DNA from 3 places in the Clostridium cellulovorans 743B genome. Region 3 is predicted to be linked to each of the others. Evidence: predicted binding sites of a transcription regulator. Region 3 holds the regulator's gene; each other region holds the start of a gene.

Region 1 (5,591 bases), 1.1 Mb from region 3:
AGGTAATATACAAGAATCCTGCTACAACTGATGAAATAAGAAATGCTATAGAAAGAACTGGAAATATAATAGAAAGCTAGCGGCTATAACATGTTTGTTATAATAAAGGCATTCCCAATAGGGAGTGCCTTTGTTTATATAAAAATGTGGTTGTATACTGTCTAATAAGTAATGATATCACAACTAGAGGTCATCTTTGAAATAAGTAGAAGAATAGTTCCCTACTGAGTATAAGTCAAGCTGATTTCTTGAATAATTTCTGTGAGGAGATTATGGGGATTAATTTTGCTATTTTAGAAAGAGATATAAGTTGAGAACTTGCTAAGCAATATGCTTAAATTTATACAAAAAAATGGTAGAATCAAAAAAATGAATAATTTAAAGTATCTTCACAGAAAAGTGCAGAAATGAAAAGAAAATATGAAAAAAAGAACATTTAGTTTAACTTTAGTTACTTTTTTGTAACGTTTATGTTAAATATGACTCCAACATATGCATACAATACATTTAACAACTATAAATTAAATGGAGGTGTAGGTAATTATGGATATGCAAATAGGTATTATTATATTGATTCAACAGCTGTAGGATTTGCAGGTCTAGCATCCTAAGTGGTAAGTAGTTGGGTTAATACTACATCGAATCCAGGGGTTACAACTCCAATTTCTATAGCACAGACAGGAAATAAACCTGACAGCGTATTTGATGCATATTATGAGACAAGCAGGTTTGCTAATGATCAAGATACATTAGGATTGACATCTTTTTATGTATACGGTAATAATGTACAATCCCCGGCAGAGTGGGGACCTCCAAATCAAAATTGGGGATGGACAACTATTAGATTAAATCCTAATGGGTTTAACTAGGTAATACAAAATTTCCCTAATGGATACAATGGCTTGTCTCTTCCACAGCTAAGACAAGCTGTAATTGCGCATGAATTTGGACATGCAATGGGATTAAAGCATAATATAAATATGTTCTCAATTATGTGTCAATTAGATAGAAGACTAGTAATAGGGCCATCTGCAGATGATTGTAATGGAATAAATTATCTATATAACTAATATAAGAATAAAATCAAAAGGGGGGAAGAATATATAGTTATTCTACATATTTTGATATTATGAAGAAAGCATTAACAATATCCTTAGGATCAATCTTAATCTTTTCTTTAATGGGTTGTAGTAATGGAGAGAAAAAAGAAGCTCAGAGTAATAATACTGTTGTAGAAAATGAAGTTTCTAAATCAGAACCACTAGAGATTGGTAACGATGACGACAAGGTTAACAATGATAAAAATTACGACAGTTTAATAATAAAAACTACCCAAGATGTTATTAGAACATTTGAAAGCTTTGATGAATTAGTCAAGGATTCCAATGTTATAATCGAAGGAGATATAAAAAGGCTAGCATAAAATCCATGTATATGCATTTTATGCTGGCTCTTTTTATCTTATAAGGATATCTTTACGCCTAATACCTCTAAGAATTTAGCTAACCACTGAGGATGAGCAGGCCATGCAGGTGCAGTAATAAAGTTTCCATCCACGTGAGCCTGGTCAAACTCTAGGTTAATGTAAGTACCACCTACCATGAGTACATCAGGTTCTAAGGCTGGATATGCACTGATAGTTTTACCCTTGATTACATCGGCAGCAGTAAGTACTTGAATACCATGACAAATGGCAGCTATTGGTTTATTGTCATTAGCAAAAGTTTTAACTATTTCAATTACTCTTTTATTTAAACGTATATATTCAGGTGCTCGACCACCAGGAATTACAAGAGCGACATAATCAGAAAGGTTAATGCTGTTAAAGTCAGTATTAAGTGCAAAATTGTGACCTCTCTTTTCACTATAAGTTTGATCTCCTTCAAAGTCATGTATAGCAGTTCTTATTATATCTCCAGCTTTTTTATCAGGACAAACAGTGTCTACAGTGAAGCCTACCATCTGAAGCGCTTGGAAAGGAACCATTACTTCATAATCTTCCACATAATCTCCTAGTAACATAAGAATTTTCATCGACATTTATTATTCCTCCTTCAAATAAATATTATTGAATCATAGGTATAATATAACATAAAAACATTATTAATACATTAATGCGATGGTAATAATTTTCTATATATATTAAGGTTAACTGCAAGATTGGTGGCCATAGTTGGGTATAATATTATTTAAGTTACACAGTTTTTTTAGATTATATTGAACCGAATATATTTATGAACTGATGAAAAGTTTACTTGTATGTAAACTTTAAGAATAATGTTGATAGTATGTTAATAAATTAAATGAACAAGCTAAAAGGTGGCTATATATAGTCCTGTGGTAGCCATACAAAGTAAGTGAAATAATCGAAGCTATAATGGGAAAAATATAGAAAAGTAGCAATAAAAGCCTTAAAATAGACTACAAAAAATATTGACCTTAATTTCAAAATATGATATATAAAAACTATGGTGTTAGCACTCAGCGATTAGGAGTGCTAACAAAAGAAGCTTGAAGGGAGAATTTATATTATGGAGACAAAACAATTTAAAGCTGAGTCTAAGAGACTTCTTGATCTTATGATTAATTCAATTTACACACATAGGGAGATTTTTTTAAGAGAGCTCATTTCGAATGCTAGTGATGCAATTGATAAGATTTACTATAAAGCTTTAACAGATGAATCAGTGAGCTTTGATAAAGAAAACTACTATATAAGAGTAGAAGCGGATAGAGAAAATAGAATACTTAAGATTTCCGATACTGGTATAGGTATGACAAAAGAAGACCTTGACGAGAACCTTGGAGTTATTGCAAAAAGTGGCTCTTTAAAATTTAAAAAGGAAAATGAACTTAAAGATGGTTACGATATAATAGGACAATTTGGTGTTGGTTTTTATTCTGCATTTATGGTAGCGGAAACTGTAACTGTAGTAAGTAAAGCTTTTGGAAGTGATAGCGCTTATAAATGGGAATCTCAAGGGGTTGATGGATATACTATAGAAGCTTGCGAAAAAGATACCGTAGGAACAGAAATAACTCTTAAAATTAAAGCTAATACAGAGGATGAAAACTATGATGAATATCTAGAAGAATATAGATTAAAATCTATAATTAAAAAATACTCTGATTTTATAAGATACCCAATCAAGATGGAAGTAACTAAGAATAGATTAAAAGAAGGCTCTGATAAAGAATATGAAGAATACAAAGAAGAGCAAACTGTAAACAGCATGGTTCCAATATGGAAAAAAAATAAGAATGAATTAAAGGATGAAGATTACGATAGCTTCTATTCTGAAAAACACTATGGTTTTGATAAACCACTAAAACATATTCATATAAGTGTTGATGGAGCTGTAAGTTATAATGCAATCTTATACATCCCAGAAAAAATGCCATATGATTTCTACACAAAAGAATATGAAAAGGGCTTAGAACTTTATTCAAATGGCGTTATGATTATGAATAAATGTGGAGAATTAATTCCTGATTACTTTGGTTTTGTAAAAGGAATAGTTGATTCAGAAGATTTATCTCTTAACATTTCTAGAGAAATTCTTCAACATGATAGACAATTAAAATTAATAGCTAAAAACATAAAGACTAAGATTAAGAATGAATTAGAAGATATGATTAAAAACGAAAGAGAAAGCTATGAAAAGTTCTTTGAATCTTTCGGAAGACAATTAAAATATGGTATCTATAGCGATTTTGGAAGCAATAAAGAAGTATTACAAGACTTATTATTGTTCTATTCTTCAAAAGAAAAGAAGATGGTTTCCTTAGAAGAATATGTTTCTAGAATGCCAGAAGATCAAAAGTATATTTACTATGCTACAGGAGAATCAGTTGAAAGAATTGAAAAGCTTCCACAAACAGAAGTTGTATTAGATAAAGGTTATGAAATTTTATACTTTACTGATGATGTAGATGAATTTGCAATAAAGATGATAATGCAATATAAAGAAAAAGAATTTAAATCAGTTTCAAGTGGTGATTTAGGTATAGAGCCAGAAGAAAATGATAAAACTTCTGAAGCTGAAGAAAAAGAAAGTAAAGAACTATTTGATAGCATGAAAGAAATTCTATCAGATAAAATTAAGGCTGTAAGATCATCGAAAAGGCTAAAAAATCATCCAGTATGTTTAACTAACGATGGTGACCTTTCTATTGAAATGGAAAAAGTTCTAAATGCTATGCCTAATAGTGAACATGTAAAAGCAGATAAAATACTTGAAATAAATATAAATCATGATGTATTTAAGGCATTAAAAGAAGCAAACGAAAATGATAAGGATAAGTTAGAACTATATACAAATTTACTATATAATCAAGCACTTCTTATTGAAGGATTACCAATAAATGACCCAGTAGAGTTTACAAATAACATTTGCAAAATAATGAAATAAAGAAGCTTGTATTGTGTATATGAGGTTACTTACAGTTTTTTATTCTTATAAGTTTATATAGGCTAAAAAAATCTCTTAATGTGTTTTTAAGAATAATGTGATTTTAATTAAAAAAGTATGTGTAATGAGAAAGAATCTTCTTAGGAAGATTCTTTTTTCTTGCAAAAACTTACAAAAAATTTGGTTTCTGTTTTGAATTATGATAATATTATATAATAATATGTTTATAAAAAGTGTAATTTGACTATAAGAAATTTATTTATAATATTTTTTATAAAGCAAGACATCGAATGGGGATAATATCTTAAAGGAATAAATAGGGGTGTATTTGTAACAATTAAGGAGCAAGTTAAATCACATTTATGGTGTGAATATGGTTCGCTTATGTAGTAATTATCAAGTAAAAGTTTTTAACATTTAAGGCTAAGGGGATACTATATTTATGGAACAAAATAGCACTAATATGATTGAACGTTATTTGGATGATAAGACTATTCAATTAGAGAGTAAAAAGTACAGAAAACTTAAGATTTTTATTTCTATTATTCTATTTTTAACCTTCAGTTTTTTACAGAGAAAAGTTAATGGTGTGCCTACTATTAGCGGTATTTTTGCACAGCTTCAGGTACTGGTCTCTATTTATCTTGCCATCAAGGCATCTAAAGCGAGTTATATTACTGCAGTGTTATTAAATTTGTTTGGAATAAGCCAAGTTATGATAGCGATATTTTTATTAGGCAATGTGTCTGCAGTGACAGGAGTTATTGTATATTCTTTTAATATTATATCTATTACTATTATTTGGGCTTTATCAAACCGAAATGTTAAACAATTTAAAAGAGTACTGGATCAAAGGGAAGATATTATAGCCCTTTATGAAGAACTTTCTGCATCAGAGGAAGAGTTACGTGATCAAAATAGGCAGTTAATGGATTATAATGAAAAGTTAGTTAAACAAGAAGAGGAGCTTACTTTTCTTGCTCATTATGATACCTTATCAGGTTTACCTAACCGAAAAATGATTAAGGATACATTAGAGAAAATCCGAAAAAATGCACTGGAAAACGAAAGTTCATTTGCTGTTGTACTTATTGATCTAGATGATTTTAAAAAAATAAATGATACTATGGGACATCATATTGGAGATACGCTACTTCAAGCTGTAGCAGAAAGGTTGAT
Region 2 (5,591 bases), 1.9 Mb from region 3:
ATATACTCTGTACCTTTTCTTGTCAATGAATGAACTGTGAAAATTCTACAAGTTCTTTGGAATACACCAAAATATACTTATTAGTAATTACTACATATTCTTAAATTTATTCCTATTGTACAACATTAAATTCTATAATCATGCACTATAAAATATATATTTTCATCTGTATAATTGAATTCATATTTTTAAGAAGTTTTTACTTGTACATTACCACTAGAAATAATAATAGTATATACAGTTGGAGCACTAACTCCTGCACCGGTTACCTCTGTATACTCTCCATCTCCATTTGTGTCCTCGATTGGATTTTTAAATTGAGGCTTCTTTACATCCTTTAATTCTTTAGCCAATAAAGCTTCCGTATTAGTCGAAAGTGTATTATTAGTATCAGTCAAAGTTGGACCACTTGGTAAATAAGTAAAGGTATCTCCATCATTAATACTTCCTTCAACCACTTCTGAAATCATCATTCTTTTTATGGTTTCACAGCTTTGTGCATCTGCTTTACGCTTTGAATTATCTCTTACTGAAACAAAATTTGGTATGGCTATACTTGCTATAATAGCCATAACAGCTAATACGATAATAAGTTCAATAAGCGTAAATCCTTTTCTTTCCTTGCCTGTTTTTCCTTGCATTATATATACTCCTCCTATTATTTTTCTATACCATATGTCTCAATAAAGCTTCTTTATAAGGTTTACTGATATTTAAATAACCATATACCCTTCTAATGTAACCTCAACACTAAAAGATCTATATCTAATTTATTAAATTTAGTTCTACTTACATTACTGTTTTTAAGTAAAAATCAATAATATGCGTTCCGTACAAACAGGATATAATTGAGCCCATTGCCAGATAAGGACCAAAGGCTATCTCATCTTTTAATCCTCTCCTATTGCTAATTACTAATATTATAGAGATAACTGAACCGATAACCAAAGAAAAGAAGATTGTTAGCAACATTAGTTTCCATCCTACAAAAATTCCAATCAATGCAGAAATCTCTATATCTCCAGCTCCCATAGCCTTAGTTACTGCAACTATAGTTCCAATGGTTACAATACCCAAAAGTAATCCAAGTAAATAATCTATTATGCATATCTTATTAAAAGCCTGCAAATAAATATCTAAAATTAATCCTATCCCCATTCCACTATAAGTATTTTTAGAGTAAACATATTTAGTATCGTAATCAATTAACGCTATTACAATTAGGAATTCTATCATTATAATGAACTTTATAGACACAAGATTAAGACCATATCTCCAATATATTAATCCGAATAAGCATCCATTTAACAACTCAATTAAGGGATATCTAATAGAAATTTTCTCACCACAAGTTCTGCATCTTCCTTTCAAGACCAAATAGCTTAATATTGGTATAAGATCAAAGACTTTTATCTTTTCTGAACAACTTCTACAACTTGAAGCTGGATAAACTATAGATTCACCTAATGGAATTCTACATACGCATACGTTCAAAAAACTTCCTATTATAAAACCTAAAACTATTAAAACTATCATATATACTCCCTATTTACTAATTTTACATACATTAATATCATTGACTAATTACCACATAAATAAACCATTCCACAACTTTGTTTGCAATTTATTTCCTTATGGAATTCTTAGCATTTGAAAAGTATAAATATTCTCCAATAGTTTTAATACTGATATTCATATATAGATTATACTGCTGATATTCTTACTAAATGTATAAACAGTTTTAAAACTTATATCAATTAAAGAATAAAAAAACAAGGCTATTTCTAGCCTTGCTTTCATATTTATTTTTAGTACATTCCATCCATTCCCATTCCACCCATTGGAGGTGCTGGAGTTTTTTCTGGAATATCCGCTACTATACCTTCTGTTGTTAAGAAAGATGATGCTACAGATGCTGCATTTTGAAGAGCTGATCTTGTAACCTTAGTTGGATCTACAATTCCACTCTTGATCATATCTACATATTGTTCACGCAATGCATCATAACCAAATCCAGTTTCTTTATTCTTAATGTTTTCTATAATTACTGAACCTTCAAGACCTGCATTTGCAGCAATTTGTCTTACTGGTTCTTCTAAAGATCTTCTTATTATATTTATACCAAGTTGAACTTCATTGTTTTCATCTTTTAAAGTTTCAACAACCTTCATTGCATTTATATAAGCTGTACCACCACCAGGTACTATACCTTCTTCTACAGCTGCTTTTGTAGCTGCAAGAGCATCTTCTATTCTTAGCTTTCTTTCCTTAAGTTCAGTTTCTGTTGCAGCTCCAACCTTAATTACAGCTACACCACCAGATAATTTAGCTAATCTTTCTTGAAGTTTTTCTCTATCAAAATCTGAAGTAGTCTCTTCGATTTGAGCTTTTATTTGGTGAATTCTTTCATCTATGTTTGCTTTTGTACCTTTTCCATTAACTATTGTAGTGTATTCTTTAGTGATTTTAACACTTTCTGCACTACCAAGCATTGAAATTTCAGCATCTTTTAATTCTATGCCTAATTCTTCAGATATTACTTGACCACCGGTTAAGATAGCTATATCTTGAAGCATCTCTTTTCTTCTATCACCAAAGCCTGGAGCTTTTACTCCAACACAAGTGAAAGTTCCTCTTAGTTTATTAACAACTAGAGTAGCTAAAGCTTCACTTTCAATATCTTCAGCAACGATAAGAAGTTTCTTTCCTTGTTGAACAATTTGTTCTAGTATAGGAAGAATTTCTTGAATACTTCCTATTTTCTTGTCTGTAATTAAAATATATGGATTCTCAAGTAATGCTTCCATTTTCTCTGAATCTGTAACCATATATGGACTTAAATAGCCTCTATCAAATTGCATTCCTTCAACTACATCTAATTCAGTTCCCATAGATTTTGATTCTTCTATAGTTATAACACCTTCGTTACCTACTTTATCCATAGCGTCAGCAATTAATTGTCCGACTTCTTCATCAGCTGCAGATATAGACGCAACTCTAGTGATATCTTCTTTTCCGTTTATTGGTTTAGAAATCTTTTGAAGTTCTTCTACAGTAGCATTAACAGCTTTTCTGATTCCTTGTCTTATTAACATAGGATTTGCCCCTGCTGTTACGTTTTTAAGCCCTTCTCTGATTATAGCTTGAGCTAAAAGCGTTGCTGTAGTTGTACCATCTCCTGCTACATCATTAGTCTTTGTAGCAACTTCCTTTACTAGTTGAGCTCCCATATTTTCATATGGATCTTCTAACTCTATTTCTCTTGCTATTGAAACTCCATCATTAGTTATTAATGGTGATCCAAATTTTTTATCTAATACTACATTTCTTCCTTTTGGTCCAAGTGTAACCTTAACCGTATCAGCTAAGATATCTACCCCTCTTTGCATAGCTCTTCTAGCTTCTTCGCCTAATAAAATTTGCTTTGCCATTTATTATTCCTCCTGATCTAACATGTTTTTTATCAACTTACTTTAACATTGTTTCTAACAATTTATTTTTCAACTACTGCTAATATCTCTCTTTGTGATAGAATAATGAATTCTTCACCTTCAAACTTTATTTCATTTCCAGAGTATTTTGAGAACAATACTTTGTCTCCCACTTTTAATTCCATTTTAACTTCGTGTCCGTCAATTACGCCTCCTGGACCAGCTGCTATAACTTCAGCCATCTGAGGTTTTTCCTTCGCTGAAGCCGTTAGTATAATTCCGCCTTTTGTAGTTTCTTCTGCTTCAACTCTCTTGATTACTACTCTGTCGCCTAATGGTCTAAGTTTCATTATAAAACCCCTCCTAAATTTATTATGTATTTTGTTGTTAGCACTCATCTTGATAGAGTGCTAATATTTATACTTTTATAATACTTAATATTCTAATTATTATCAAGATTAATTTCATAAAAAATGTATTTAAATTTGTAAATTATCTGAAAATACTTTAATTTATAAGATATTTACTTGGAATATCTCTATTTTTCTTAAAATTTCGTCTATAATATATTATAGACACTATAAATATAACCATTTATAATTTTTTTAATCATGTACACCATTTATTAATGCTTTAACTCATTTATGATATTTTATCTACTATTACTTCTATGCACAATAAAACCAAATTAATTCAAACATAATAAAAATATAAAGTTTATTAAGAAAAAATTTATATTAATAAGCTTAAACTCTTAAATCAAAGGAGCTGCTAAATGACAAATAAAATATTAGATACAATAATGACTATATCCCTAACCATAGTAATAATAATCTTATCCTCTTTAGCTATACTAAATACAAAATATATTTATTACTATGATATTGTACAATATGATATTGTAAACTCAACAACGCTTTCGATAGATGAAATTAAAGAAAATTATAATTACACCATAAATTTTATAAATAACAATAGTATAAAGGAATTCGATCCCCCTTCCTTAGATTCATCACCATCAGGAAGTCAACACTTTGCCGATGTGCGAAATGTATTTAACTATTGTAAATACACTACAGCTATTTTGATAGCTGTAACTATCACCTTGGCTGTTATGAGGCGACCAAGAAAGCTTAATTTTCTTAAGTATTCTGCTTATAGTATTATAGGCTTTAGTATACTTTTAGTAACTACCTTTATACTGTCTTTTGATAAAATTTTTGTGGTTTTTCACAAATTAGCTTTTAATAATGATAATTGGATATTAGATCCCGTAACTGACCCCATAATTGAAATCCTTCCACAGGAATTTTTTATGGATTGTGCCATTGGTATTTTAGCATTATCCTTAACTTTCTCATTGATAACACTAACAATTCTTAGATTAACGAAAAACAAAAGCTAGCACTATAAATTTTTGAAAAAAGTTAGTTTTATGCATTCTACATAACCAAATTAATTTAACCCTCTATATCAGCATGTATTACACTGATAACTAGAGGGTTGTATATTTTTTATGGGGTACTTTCCTAAAAAATTTCGTTAAAATACTTTCTCACCATTACCTGTTAACATTTTTTATTAGGTCATTACTCTTCCTTTAACTTTATGATATCTTCATTAAATTGATTTCCACATCTTTGTAATTCTCCTAATACCCTATTAATACCAACTTCAGTTTTATACCAACTATTTTTTGATATAAGAATTTCACCTTCATAATAGGGAATAGGCTGAATATAGAACTTCACTTCTGGAAATGCCAACTGATAACACATAAGCACTCTTCTAGCATGGAATGATTTACAACAGAGAATAGCTTTTTTAATTTCCAACTTGCTATCATCAGCTACCTTTCTTGAAAAAGTTGCGTTTTCCTTTGTCCAAGAAGATTTGTCTTCCCATAAAATTGAGTTTTCTGCAACGCCATTTGTAATCAGTACATCCACCAGAAATTCACAATCACTTTTGTAATCCTTATTATACAAATCTTTCTTAGATTTTACTCCAGCAAACTTTCCACTTTTGATACTTACGCCACCTGAAGGCATTATAAGAGACGATAACCCTTGTTTCCATAATTCAGCGGCATATTCACCTAGTTCAGGATGAGACCCTCCTGGAATAAAAATAATATCTGATCTCTCTATTTTGTCTTCT
Region 3 (5,591 bases):
CTTTTCAATTCTTAAATCAAAACCATCTCTTTCAAAAACTCTGCTAGATGCAACATTAAGATGAATGTATAAATCACCTGCTGGTCCACCATTTTTTCCATGATGTCCTTGACCTCTTAATGGAATTACATTACCAGTGTCAACACCAGCTGGAACACTTACATTTATAGTTCTTTGTCTTCTTTCTATTCCTGAACCATGACATTTTGTACAAGGATCTGTGATAGTTTTTCCTTTACCACCACATTTATCACAAGTAGTTGTGCTTTGCATAACGCCTAGTGGTGTATTCCTTTGAATTCTTATTTGCCCTGTTCCACCACACTTATCACAAGTTACAGGCGATGTTCCTGGCTTTGCTCCAGAACCATTACAAGTTTCGCAAGATTCATTTCTTACTACTTTTACTTCCTTTTCAGCTCCAAACATTGATTCCTCAAAGGTAAGATTTAAGCTAATTTCAATATCAGCGCCTCTTTCTGGACCATTTCTACGTCTAGAAGAACCGCCACCAAATCCACCACCAAAAAAGCTTTCAAAAATATCACTTACGTCAAACCCGCCGAAACCGCCGCCACCAAAGCCTCCAAAATCTTGAGGATCTGCTGAACCAAATTGATCGTATCTAGCCTTTTTCTCTGGGTCTGATAGTACTTGATATGCTTCATTTATTTCTTTAAATTTTTCTTCTGCTTCTTTATCTCCCTGATTTCTATCTGGATGATATTTAACTGCCATTTTTCTAAAGGCACTCTTTATCTCGTCATCACTTGCTCCCTTTTCTAAACCGAGAACACCATAGTAATCCTTACTAGCCAAGTATCTTCACCACCTATAAAAGTTTCTTTCGACATCATAAAAGAATTTAATTAATTTCAGATGCCTTAAAATAGGGAAGAGAATACTCCCCTCCCCATCTAATCATCTTATTTATTATCGTCTACTTTAAAGTCTGCGTCAACTACATTATCATCCTTTTGTCCTTGAGCTCCTTGGTTAAAGTCTCCCATATCTGGTCCTGGTTGACCTTCGCCACCTGCTTGTTGATATAATTTAGTTGATAAAGCATAGAATTCTTGAGTTAATGCTTCTGTAGCCGCTTTAATAGCTTCTAAATCTTCTCCATCTTTTACCTTTTTAAGGTCTTCAATCTTGTCTTGAACTTTAGTCTTTTCTTCTTCAGTAACCTTTTCTGCAAGATCAGTTAAAGCTTTTTCTGTTTGGTATATTAATTGATCTGCATTGTTCTTAACTTCGATAGCTTCTTTTCTCTTCTTATCTTCTTCTGCAAATCTTTCTGCTTCTTTTACTGCCTTATCGATTTCATCATCGCTTAAGTTAGTTGATGCAGTTATTGTGATATTAGCTTCTTTTCCAGTTGCTTTATCTTTTGCAGTAACGTTAACTATACCGTTAGCATCTATATCAAAAGTAACTTCGATTTGAGGAATTCCTCTTGGAGCTGGTGCAATACCGCTTAGAGTGAATCTTCCAAGACTCTTGTTATCAGCAGCCATTTGTCTTTCACCTTGAACAATGTTGATTTCAACTGAAGTTTGGTTATCTGCTGCAGTTGAGAAAGTTTGGCTCTTTCTTGTTGGTATTGTTGTATTTCTTTCGATTAATGGTGTAGCTATTCCACCCATTGTTTCTATTCCAAGAGTTAATGGTGTAACGTCTAATAATACAACGTCTTTAACATCTCCAGTTAAAACTCCAGCTTGGATTGCCGCACCTACTGCAACAGCTTCGTCTGGGTTGATACCCTTTGATGGTTCTTTTCCAGTGAAGTTCTTAACAGCTTCAACAACAGCAGGAATTCTTGTTGAACCACCAACTAATATTACTTTATCTATTTGATTTATATTCATCTTAGCGTCGTCTAAAGCTTTTTGCATTGGAGTTAATGTTCTTTGAACTAAATCGTGAGTTAATTCGTTGAACTTAGCTCTTGTTAAGTCCATATCTATATGTTTTGGACCTGTAGCATCAGCTGTGATGAATGGTAGATTGATGTTTGTTTGCATTGATGATGATAATTCAATCTTAGCTTTTTCTGCAGCTTCTTTTAATCTTTGAAGTGCCATCTTATCGTTTCTTAAATCAATGCCATATTCGTTTTTGAATGTTTCAGCTATATGATCTATGATCTTTTGGTCAAAGTCATCTCCACCAAGGCGAGTATCTCCGTTAGTTGATTTAACTTCGAATATACCATCTCCAAGTTCAAGGATAGATACGTCGAATGTACCACCACCTAAGTCATAAACAAATATCTTTTGACTGATTTCAGTTTTATCTATACCATAAGCTAATGATGCTGCTGTTGGCTCATTGATTATTCTTAAAACTTCTAATCCTGCGATTTTTCCTGCATCCTTTGTTGCTTGTCTTTCGCTATCGTTAAAGTAAGCTGGTACTGTTATTACAGCTTGAGTTACTTTTTCACCTAAATAGCTCTCAGCATCTGCTTTTAACTTTTGAAGTATCATAGCTGATATTTCTTGTGGTGTGTATTCTTTATCATCTATTTTAGTTAAATGGTTAGTTCCCATATGTCTTTTTATTGAAATTATTGTCTTATCTGGGTTAGTTATTGATTGTCTTTTTGCAACTTGACCTACAAGTCTTTCTCCATCTTTTTGGAAAGATACTACTGATGGTGTTGTTCTTGCACCTTCAGCGTTAGCTATAACTACTGGTTCTCCACCTTCCATTACCGCTACACATGAATTTGTTGTTCCTAAATCGATACCTATTACCTTTGCCATTTATTTCTCCTCCTTGTTAGTTAGCAACTTTCACCATACTATGTCTTAATACTTTATCTCCTCTTTTATAACCCTTGAGGAATACTTCTGTAATTTCATTTTCACCATAATTATCATCTTGTATATGCATAACAGCTTCATGATGATTTGGGTCAAAACCTTCTGATGTTGGAATTTCTTCTACATTCAATTTTACTAAAGCATTCTGGAATTGCTTTACTGTCATGTCTATACCCTTTTTTATATCTTCAATACTTCCATCAACTGTTGCTGCTCTTTCTAAATTATCAAGTACAGGAAGCATTTCTTTTAAAACTTCTAAAGTAGCATCTGTAAAGATACCTTCTTTTTCTTTAGCAGTTCTTGTTTTATAATTTTGAAATTCTGCTTGAAGTCTAGTTAACTTATCTTGATAAGCTGAAACTTCATTTGAAAGCTTTTTATTTTCCTCTTCTAATTTCTTTATTCTCTTTTGTAAAAATTCTGATGATGCTTCGTCAGCTTCTTCTTTTACACCTTCGAATTCTAAATCCTCATTAACCTGTGCTTCTTCTAAGTTTTCTTCTACATCATTTAATTCTTCTTTATCTATATTTTTTTCTTCTGACATAAGGTCACCTCTATTCTTCATAATTCTTAGTAATCGCCTTATTTAACTCATCTACAGTATTGTTCAAAATAGATATTACCTTTGAATACTGCATTCTTGTAGGTCCTATTAATCCTATTGTGCCAAGGGTTCTTCCATTGACTCCATAGGTTGTTGTAATTATAGCGCAACCTTGAGCTTCTTCAATATTATTTTCACTACCGATTACAATTGAAAACTTATCATTCATTTTCAATAAATTTTTCAATGTTTCTTCATTTTCAAGAAATGTTAGCATACTTTTGGCTTTTGCAATGTCTTGGTATTCAGGGAAGTTTAAAATATTCACTGCCCCATCAATATATACTTTAGATAAATCTACTTCTTGGAGGCTTTCTATAACACTCTGAAGTAAACTCATAAAAATATCTTCGTGCCCACTAAAGCCTTCCTTAAGCTCTGAAATAAGCTTATGAGTTATATCATCAATGGTGGCACCCTTTAATGAAGTATTAATGAGATTATTAAGTTCTGTAAGGATGTCATCTTTAACCTCATGAAAGGTCTTTAAAACCTTTTGTCTAATAACTCCGCTATCAGTTATTATTGTAAGCAGAACATTTGATTTATTTACTGGAAGTAGTGTTATAGCTTTTATATAACTTAATTCAGTTGTAGGTGTATTGACAATAGAGGCTAGACCTGTCAAGCTCGATAAAATCGAAGCTGTACATTTTAAAACCTTATCTACCTCATACATAGCAGAATCAACTATATATTTCTTTATAGCTCTCTCCTCTGCAATGGTCAGCTTTGGTACTTCTATTAATTTGTCTACGTACAACCTATAAGCTTTATCTGATGGTATTCTTCCTGAGGATGTATGTAGTTGAATTAAATACCCCATCTCCTCTAAATCAGACATTTCATTTCTTATTGTAGCTGAACTTATTCCTAAGTTGTATTTCTTTGATAAGGTTCTTGATCCAACAGGCTCTCCCGTATTTATATAGTCGTCGATTATAGCCTGGAGAATTCTAAGTTTTCTTTCGTCCATATCCATAATCATCACCTCATTATTAGCACTCACTTCTATCGAGTGCTAATCACTATGTATTTAAAATAACATCTCCAAATTTTTTTGTCAACATCACTAAAAACACTATTTTTATAAAAAAAACCATTTAACTCTTATTATATTAAACTACCATCAAATTCCTAGTTAAATCTTTCATTTTCTCTTTTTTTCATTTCTGTTCTAAATTTCATACTAAACAGTAAGAATAAAGTCGCTCATTACTATGTTTGATAACTCTATACCGTTCTCGCTGAGCCTTATATTCTCATCATTTACTATAAGAAGACCTGCGGATTTATGCCTATTTATAATCTCTGGATATATTTCATTTATATCTTTCCCAAATCTATTTTTAAAATCCTGCAAACTAATACCTTGTATTTTTCTTAGTCCCATGAAAATATACTCCTCAATATTGTCCTCTTCACTATTTATTATTACTTCTTTCACAGCTTCAGCCTTTTCTTTTATTGCATCTATATACTCTTCTATACAAGATAGATTTTCATATCGTTTGCCATCAATATAAGAATGTGCTGCAGAACCACAACCTATATATTCATTAAGTTCCCAATAAACTAAATTATGCTTACATTCGCTTCCTAACTTTGAATAATTTGATATTTCATATTGCTTATATCCTTTTGATTCTAAAAAAGTTTTAGCCTTGTTATACATTTCTCTTTCTTCTTCTTCAGTAGGTACAAGTAATTTTCCCTTTTCATTTAAATCATAAAAACTTGTTCCTTCTTCAATGATTAAACTATATATAGATAAATGTTCTGGATTTAGATCTACTACTTTTTCTAAGGTATCCATCCACATATCTATTGTCTGATTTGGTAATCCAAACATCAAATCGATATTTATATTATTAAAACCAATTTCTCTAGCCAATTTGTAACTAGCTATAAACTCGTCATTATTGTGAATTCTCCCTAAAACCTTTAAGAGACTATTTTGCCATGCTTGAAGTCCTATAGACAATCTATTTACCCCCATGTCTTTAAACAATAGAAGCTTCTCCCTTGTAAAAGTACCTGGATTCCCCTCAACAGTAAATTCATAATTCTCAGCCTTTTGAATCTTCTTTATAGCTTCTCCAAGACTCTTTATATGTTCTTCTTTTAGAAAGGTAGGTGTTCCACCACCA

The links. Region 3 encodes HrcA, which represses chaperone genes, less so after heat shock. Its sites were predicted from a motif close to TGTTAGCACTCNNNNNNNNNGAGTGCTAACA; they were not measured.
Region 1: a site for HrcA is predicted at 2,473-2,503, ahead of htpG (molecular chaperone HtpG). Genes of this name have one in related genera too.
Region 2: a site for HrcA is predicted at 3,817-3,847, ahead of groES (co-chaperone GroES). Genes of this name have one in related genera too.

The regions. Positions count from the first base shown of each region.
Region 1 is NC_014393.1:626,379-631,969, forward strand. It holds gene CLOCEL_RS02645 (heavy-metal-associated domain-containing protein) at 1-80, shown strand, start outside; gene CLOCEL_RS22675 (hypothetical protein) at 471-611, shown strand; gene CLOCEL_RS02650 (hypothetical protein) at 612-869, shown strand; gene CLOCEL_RS22175 (matrixin family metalloprotease) at 903-1,070, shown strand; gene CLOCEL_RS02655 (hypothetical protein) at 1,130-1,423, shown strand; gene CLOCEL_RS02660 (DJ-1/PfpI family protein) at 1,462-2,040, opposite strand; gene htpG (molecular chaperone HtpG) at 2,532-4,412, shown strand; gene CLOCEL_RS02670 (putative bifunctional diguanylate cyclase/phosphodiesterase) at 4,855-5,591, shown strand, end outside.
Region 2 is NC_014393.1:3,649,149-3,654,739, forward strand. It holds gene CLOCEL_RS14845 (type IV pilin protein) at 189-641, opposite strand; gene CLOCEL_RS14850 (prepilin peptidase) at 790-1,536, opposite strand; gene groL (chaperonin GroEL) at 1,809-3,431, opposite strand; gene groES (co-chaperone GroES) at 3,494-3,781, opposite strand; gene CLOCEL_RS14865 (TIGR01906 family membrane protein) at 4,207-4,836, shown strand; gene CLOCEL_RS14870 (ElyC/SanA/YdcF family protein) at 5,021-5,591, opposite strand, start outside.
Region 3 is NC_014393.1:1,739,065-1,744,655, reverse strand. It holds gene dnaJ (molecular chaperone DnaJ) at 1-819, opposite strand, end outside; gene dnaK (molecular chaperone DnaK) at 927-2,771, opposite strand; gene grpE (nucleotide exchange factor GrpE) at 2,788-3,402, opposite strand; gene hrcA (heat-inducible transcriptional repressor HrcA) at 3,392-4,423, opposite strand; gene hemW (radical SAM family heme chaperone HemW) at 4,631-5,591, opposite strand, start outside.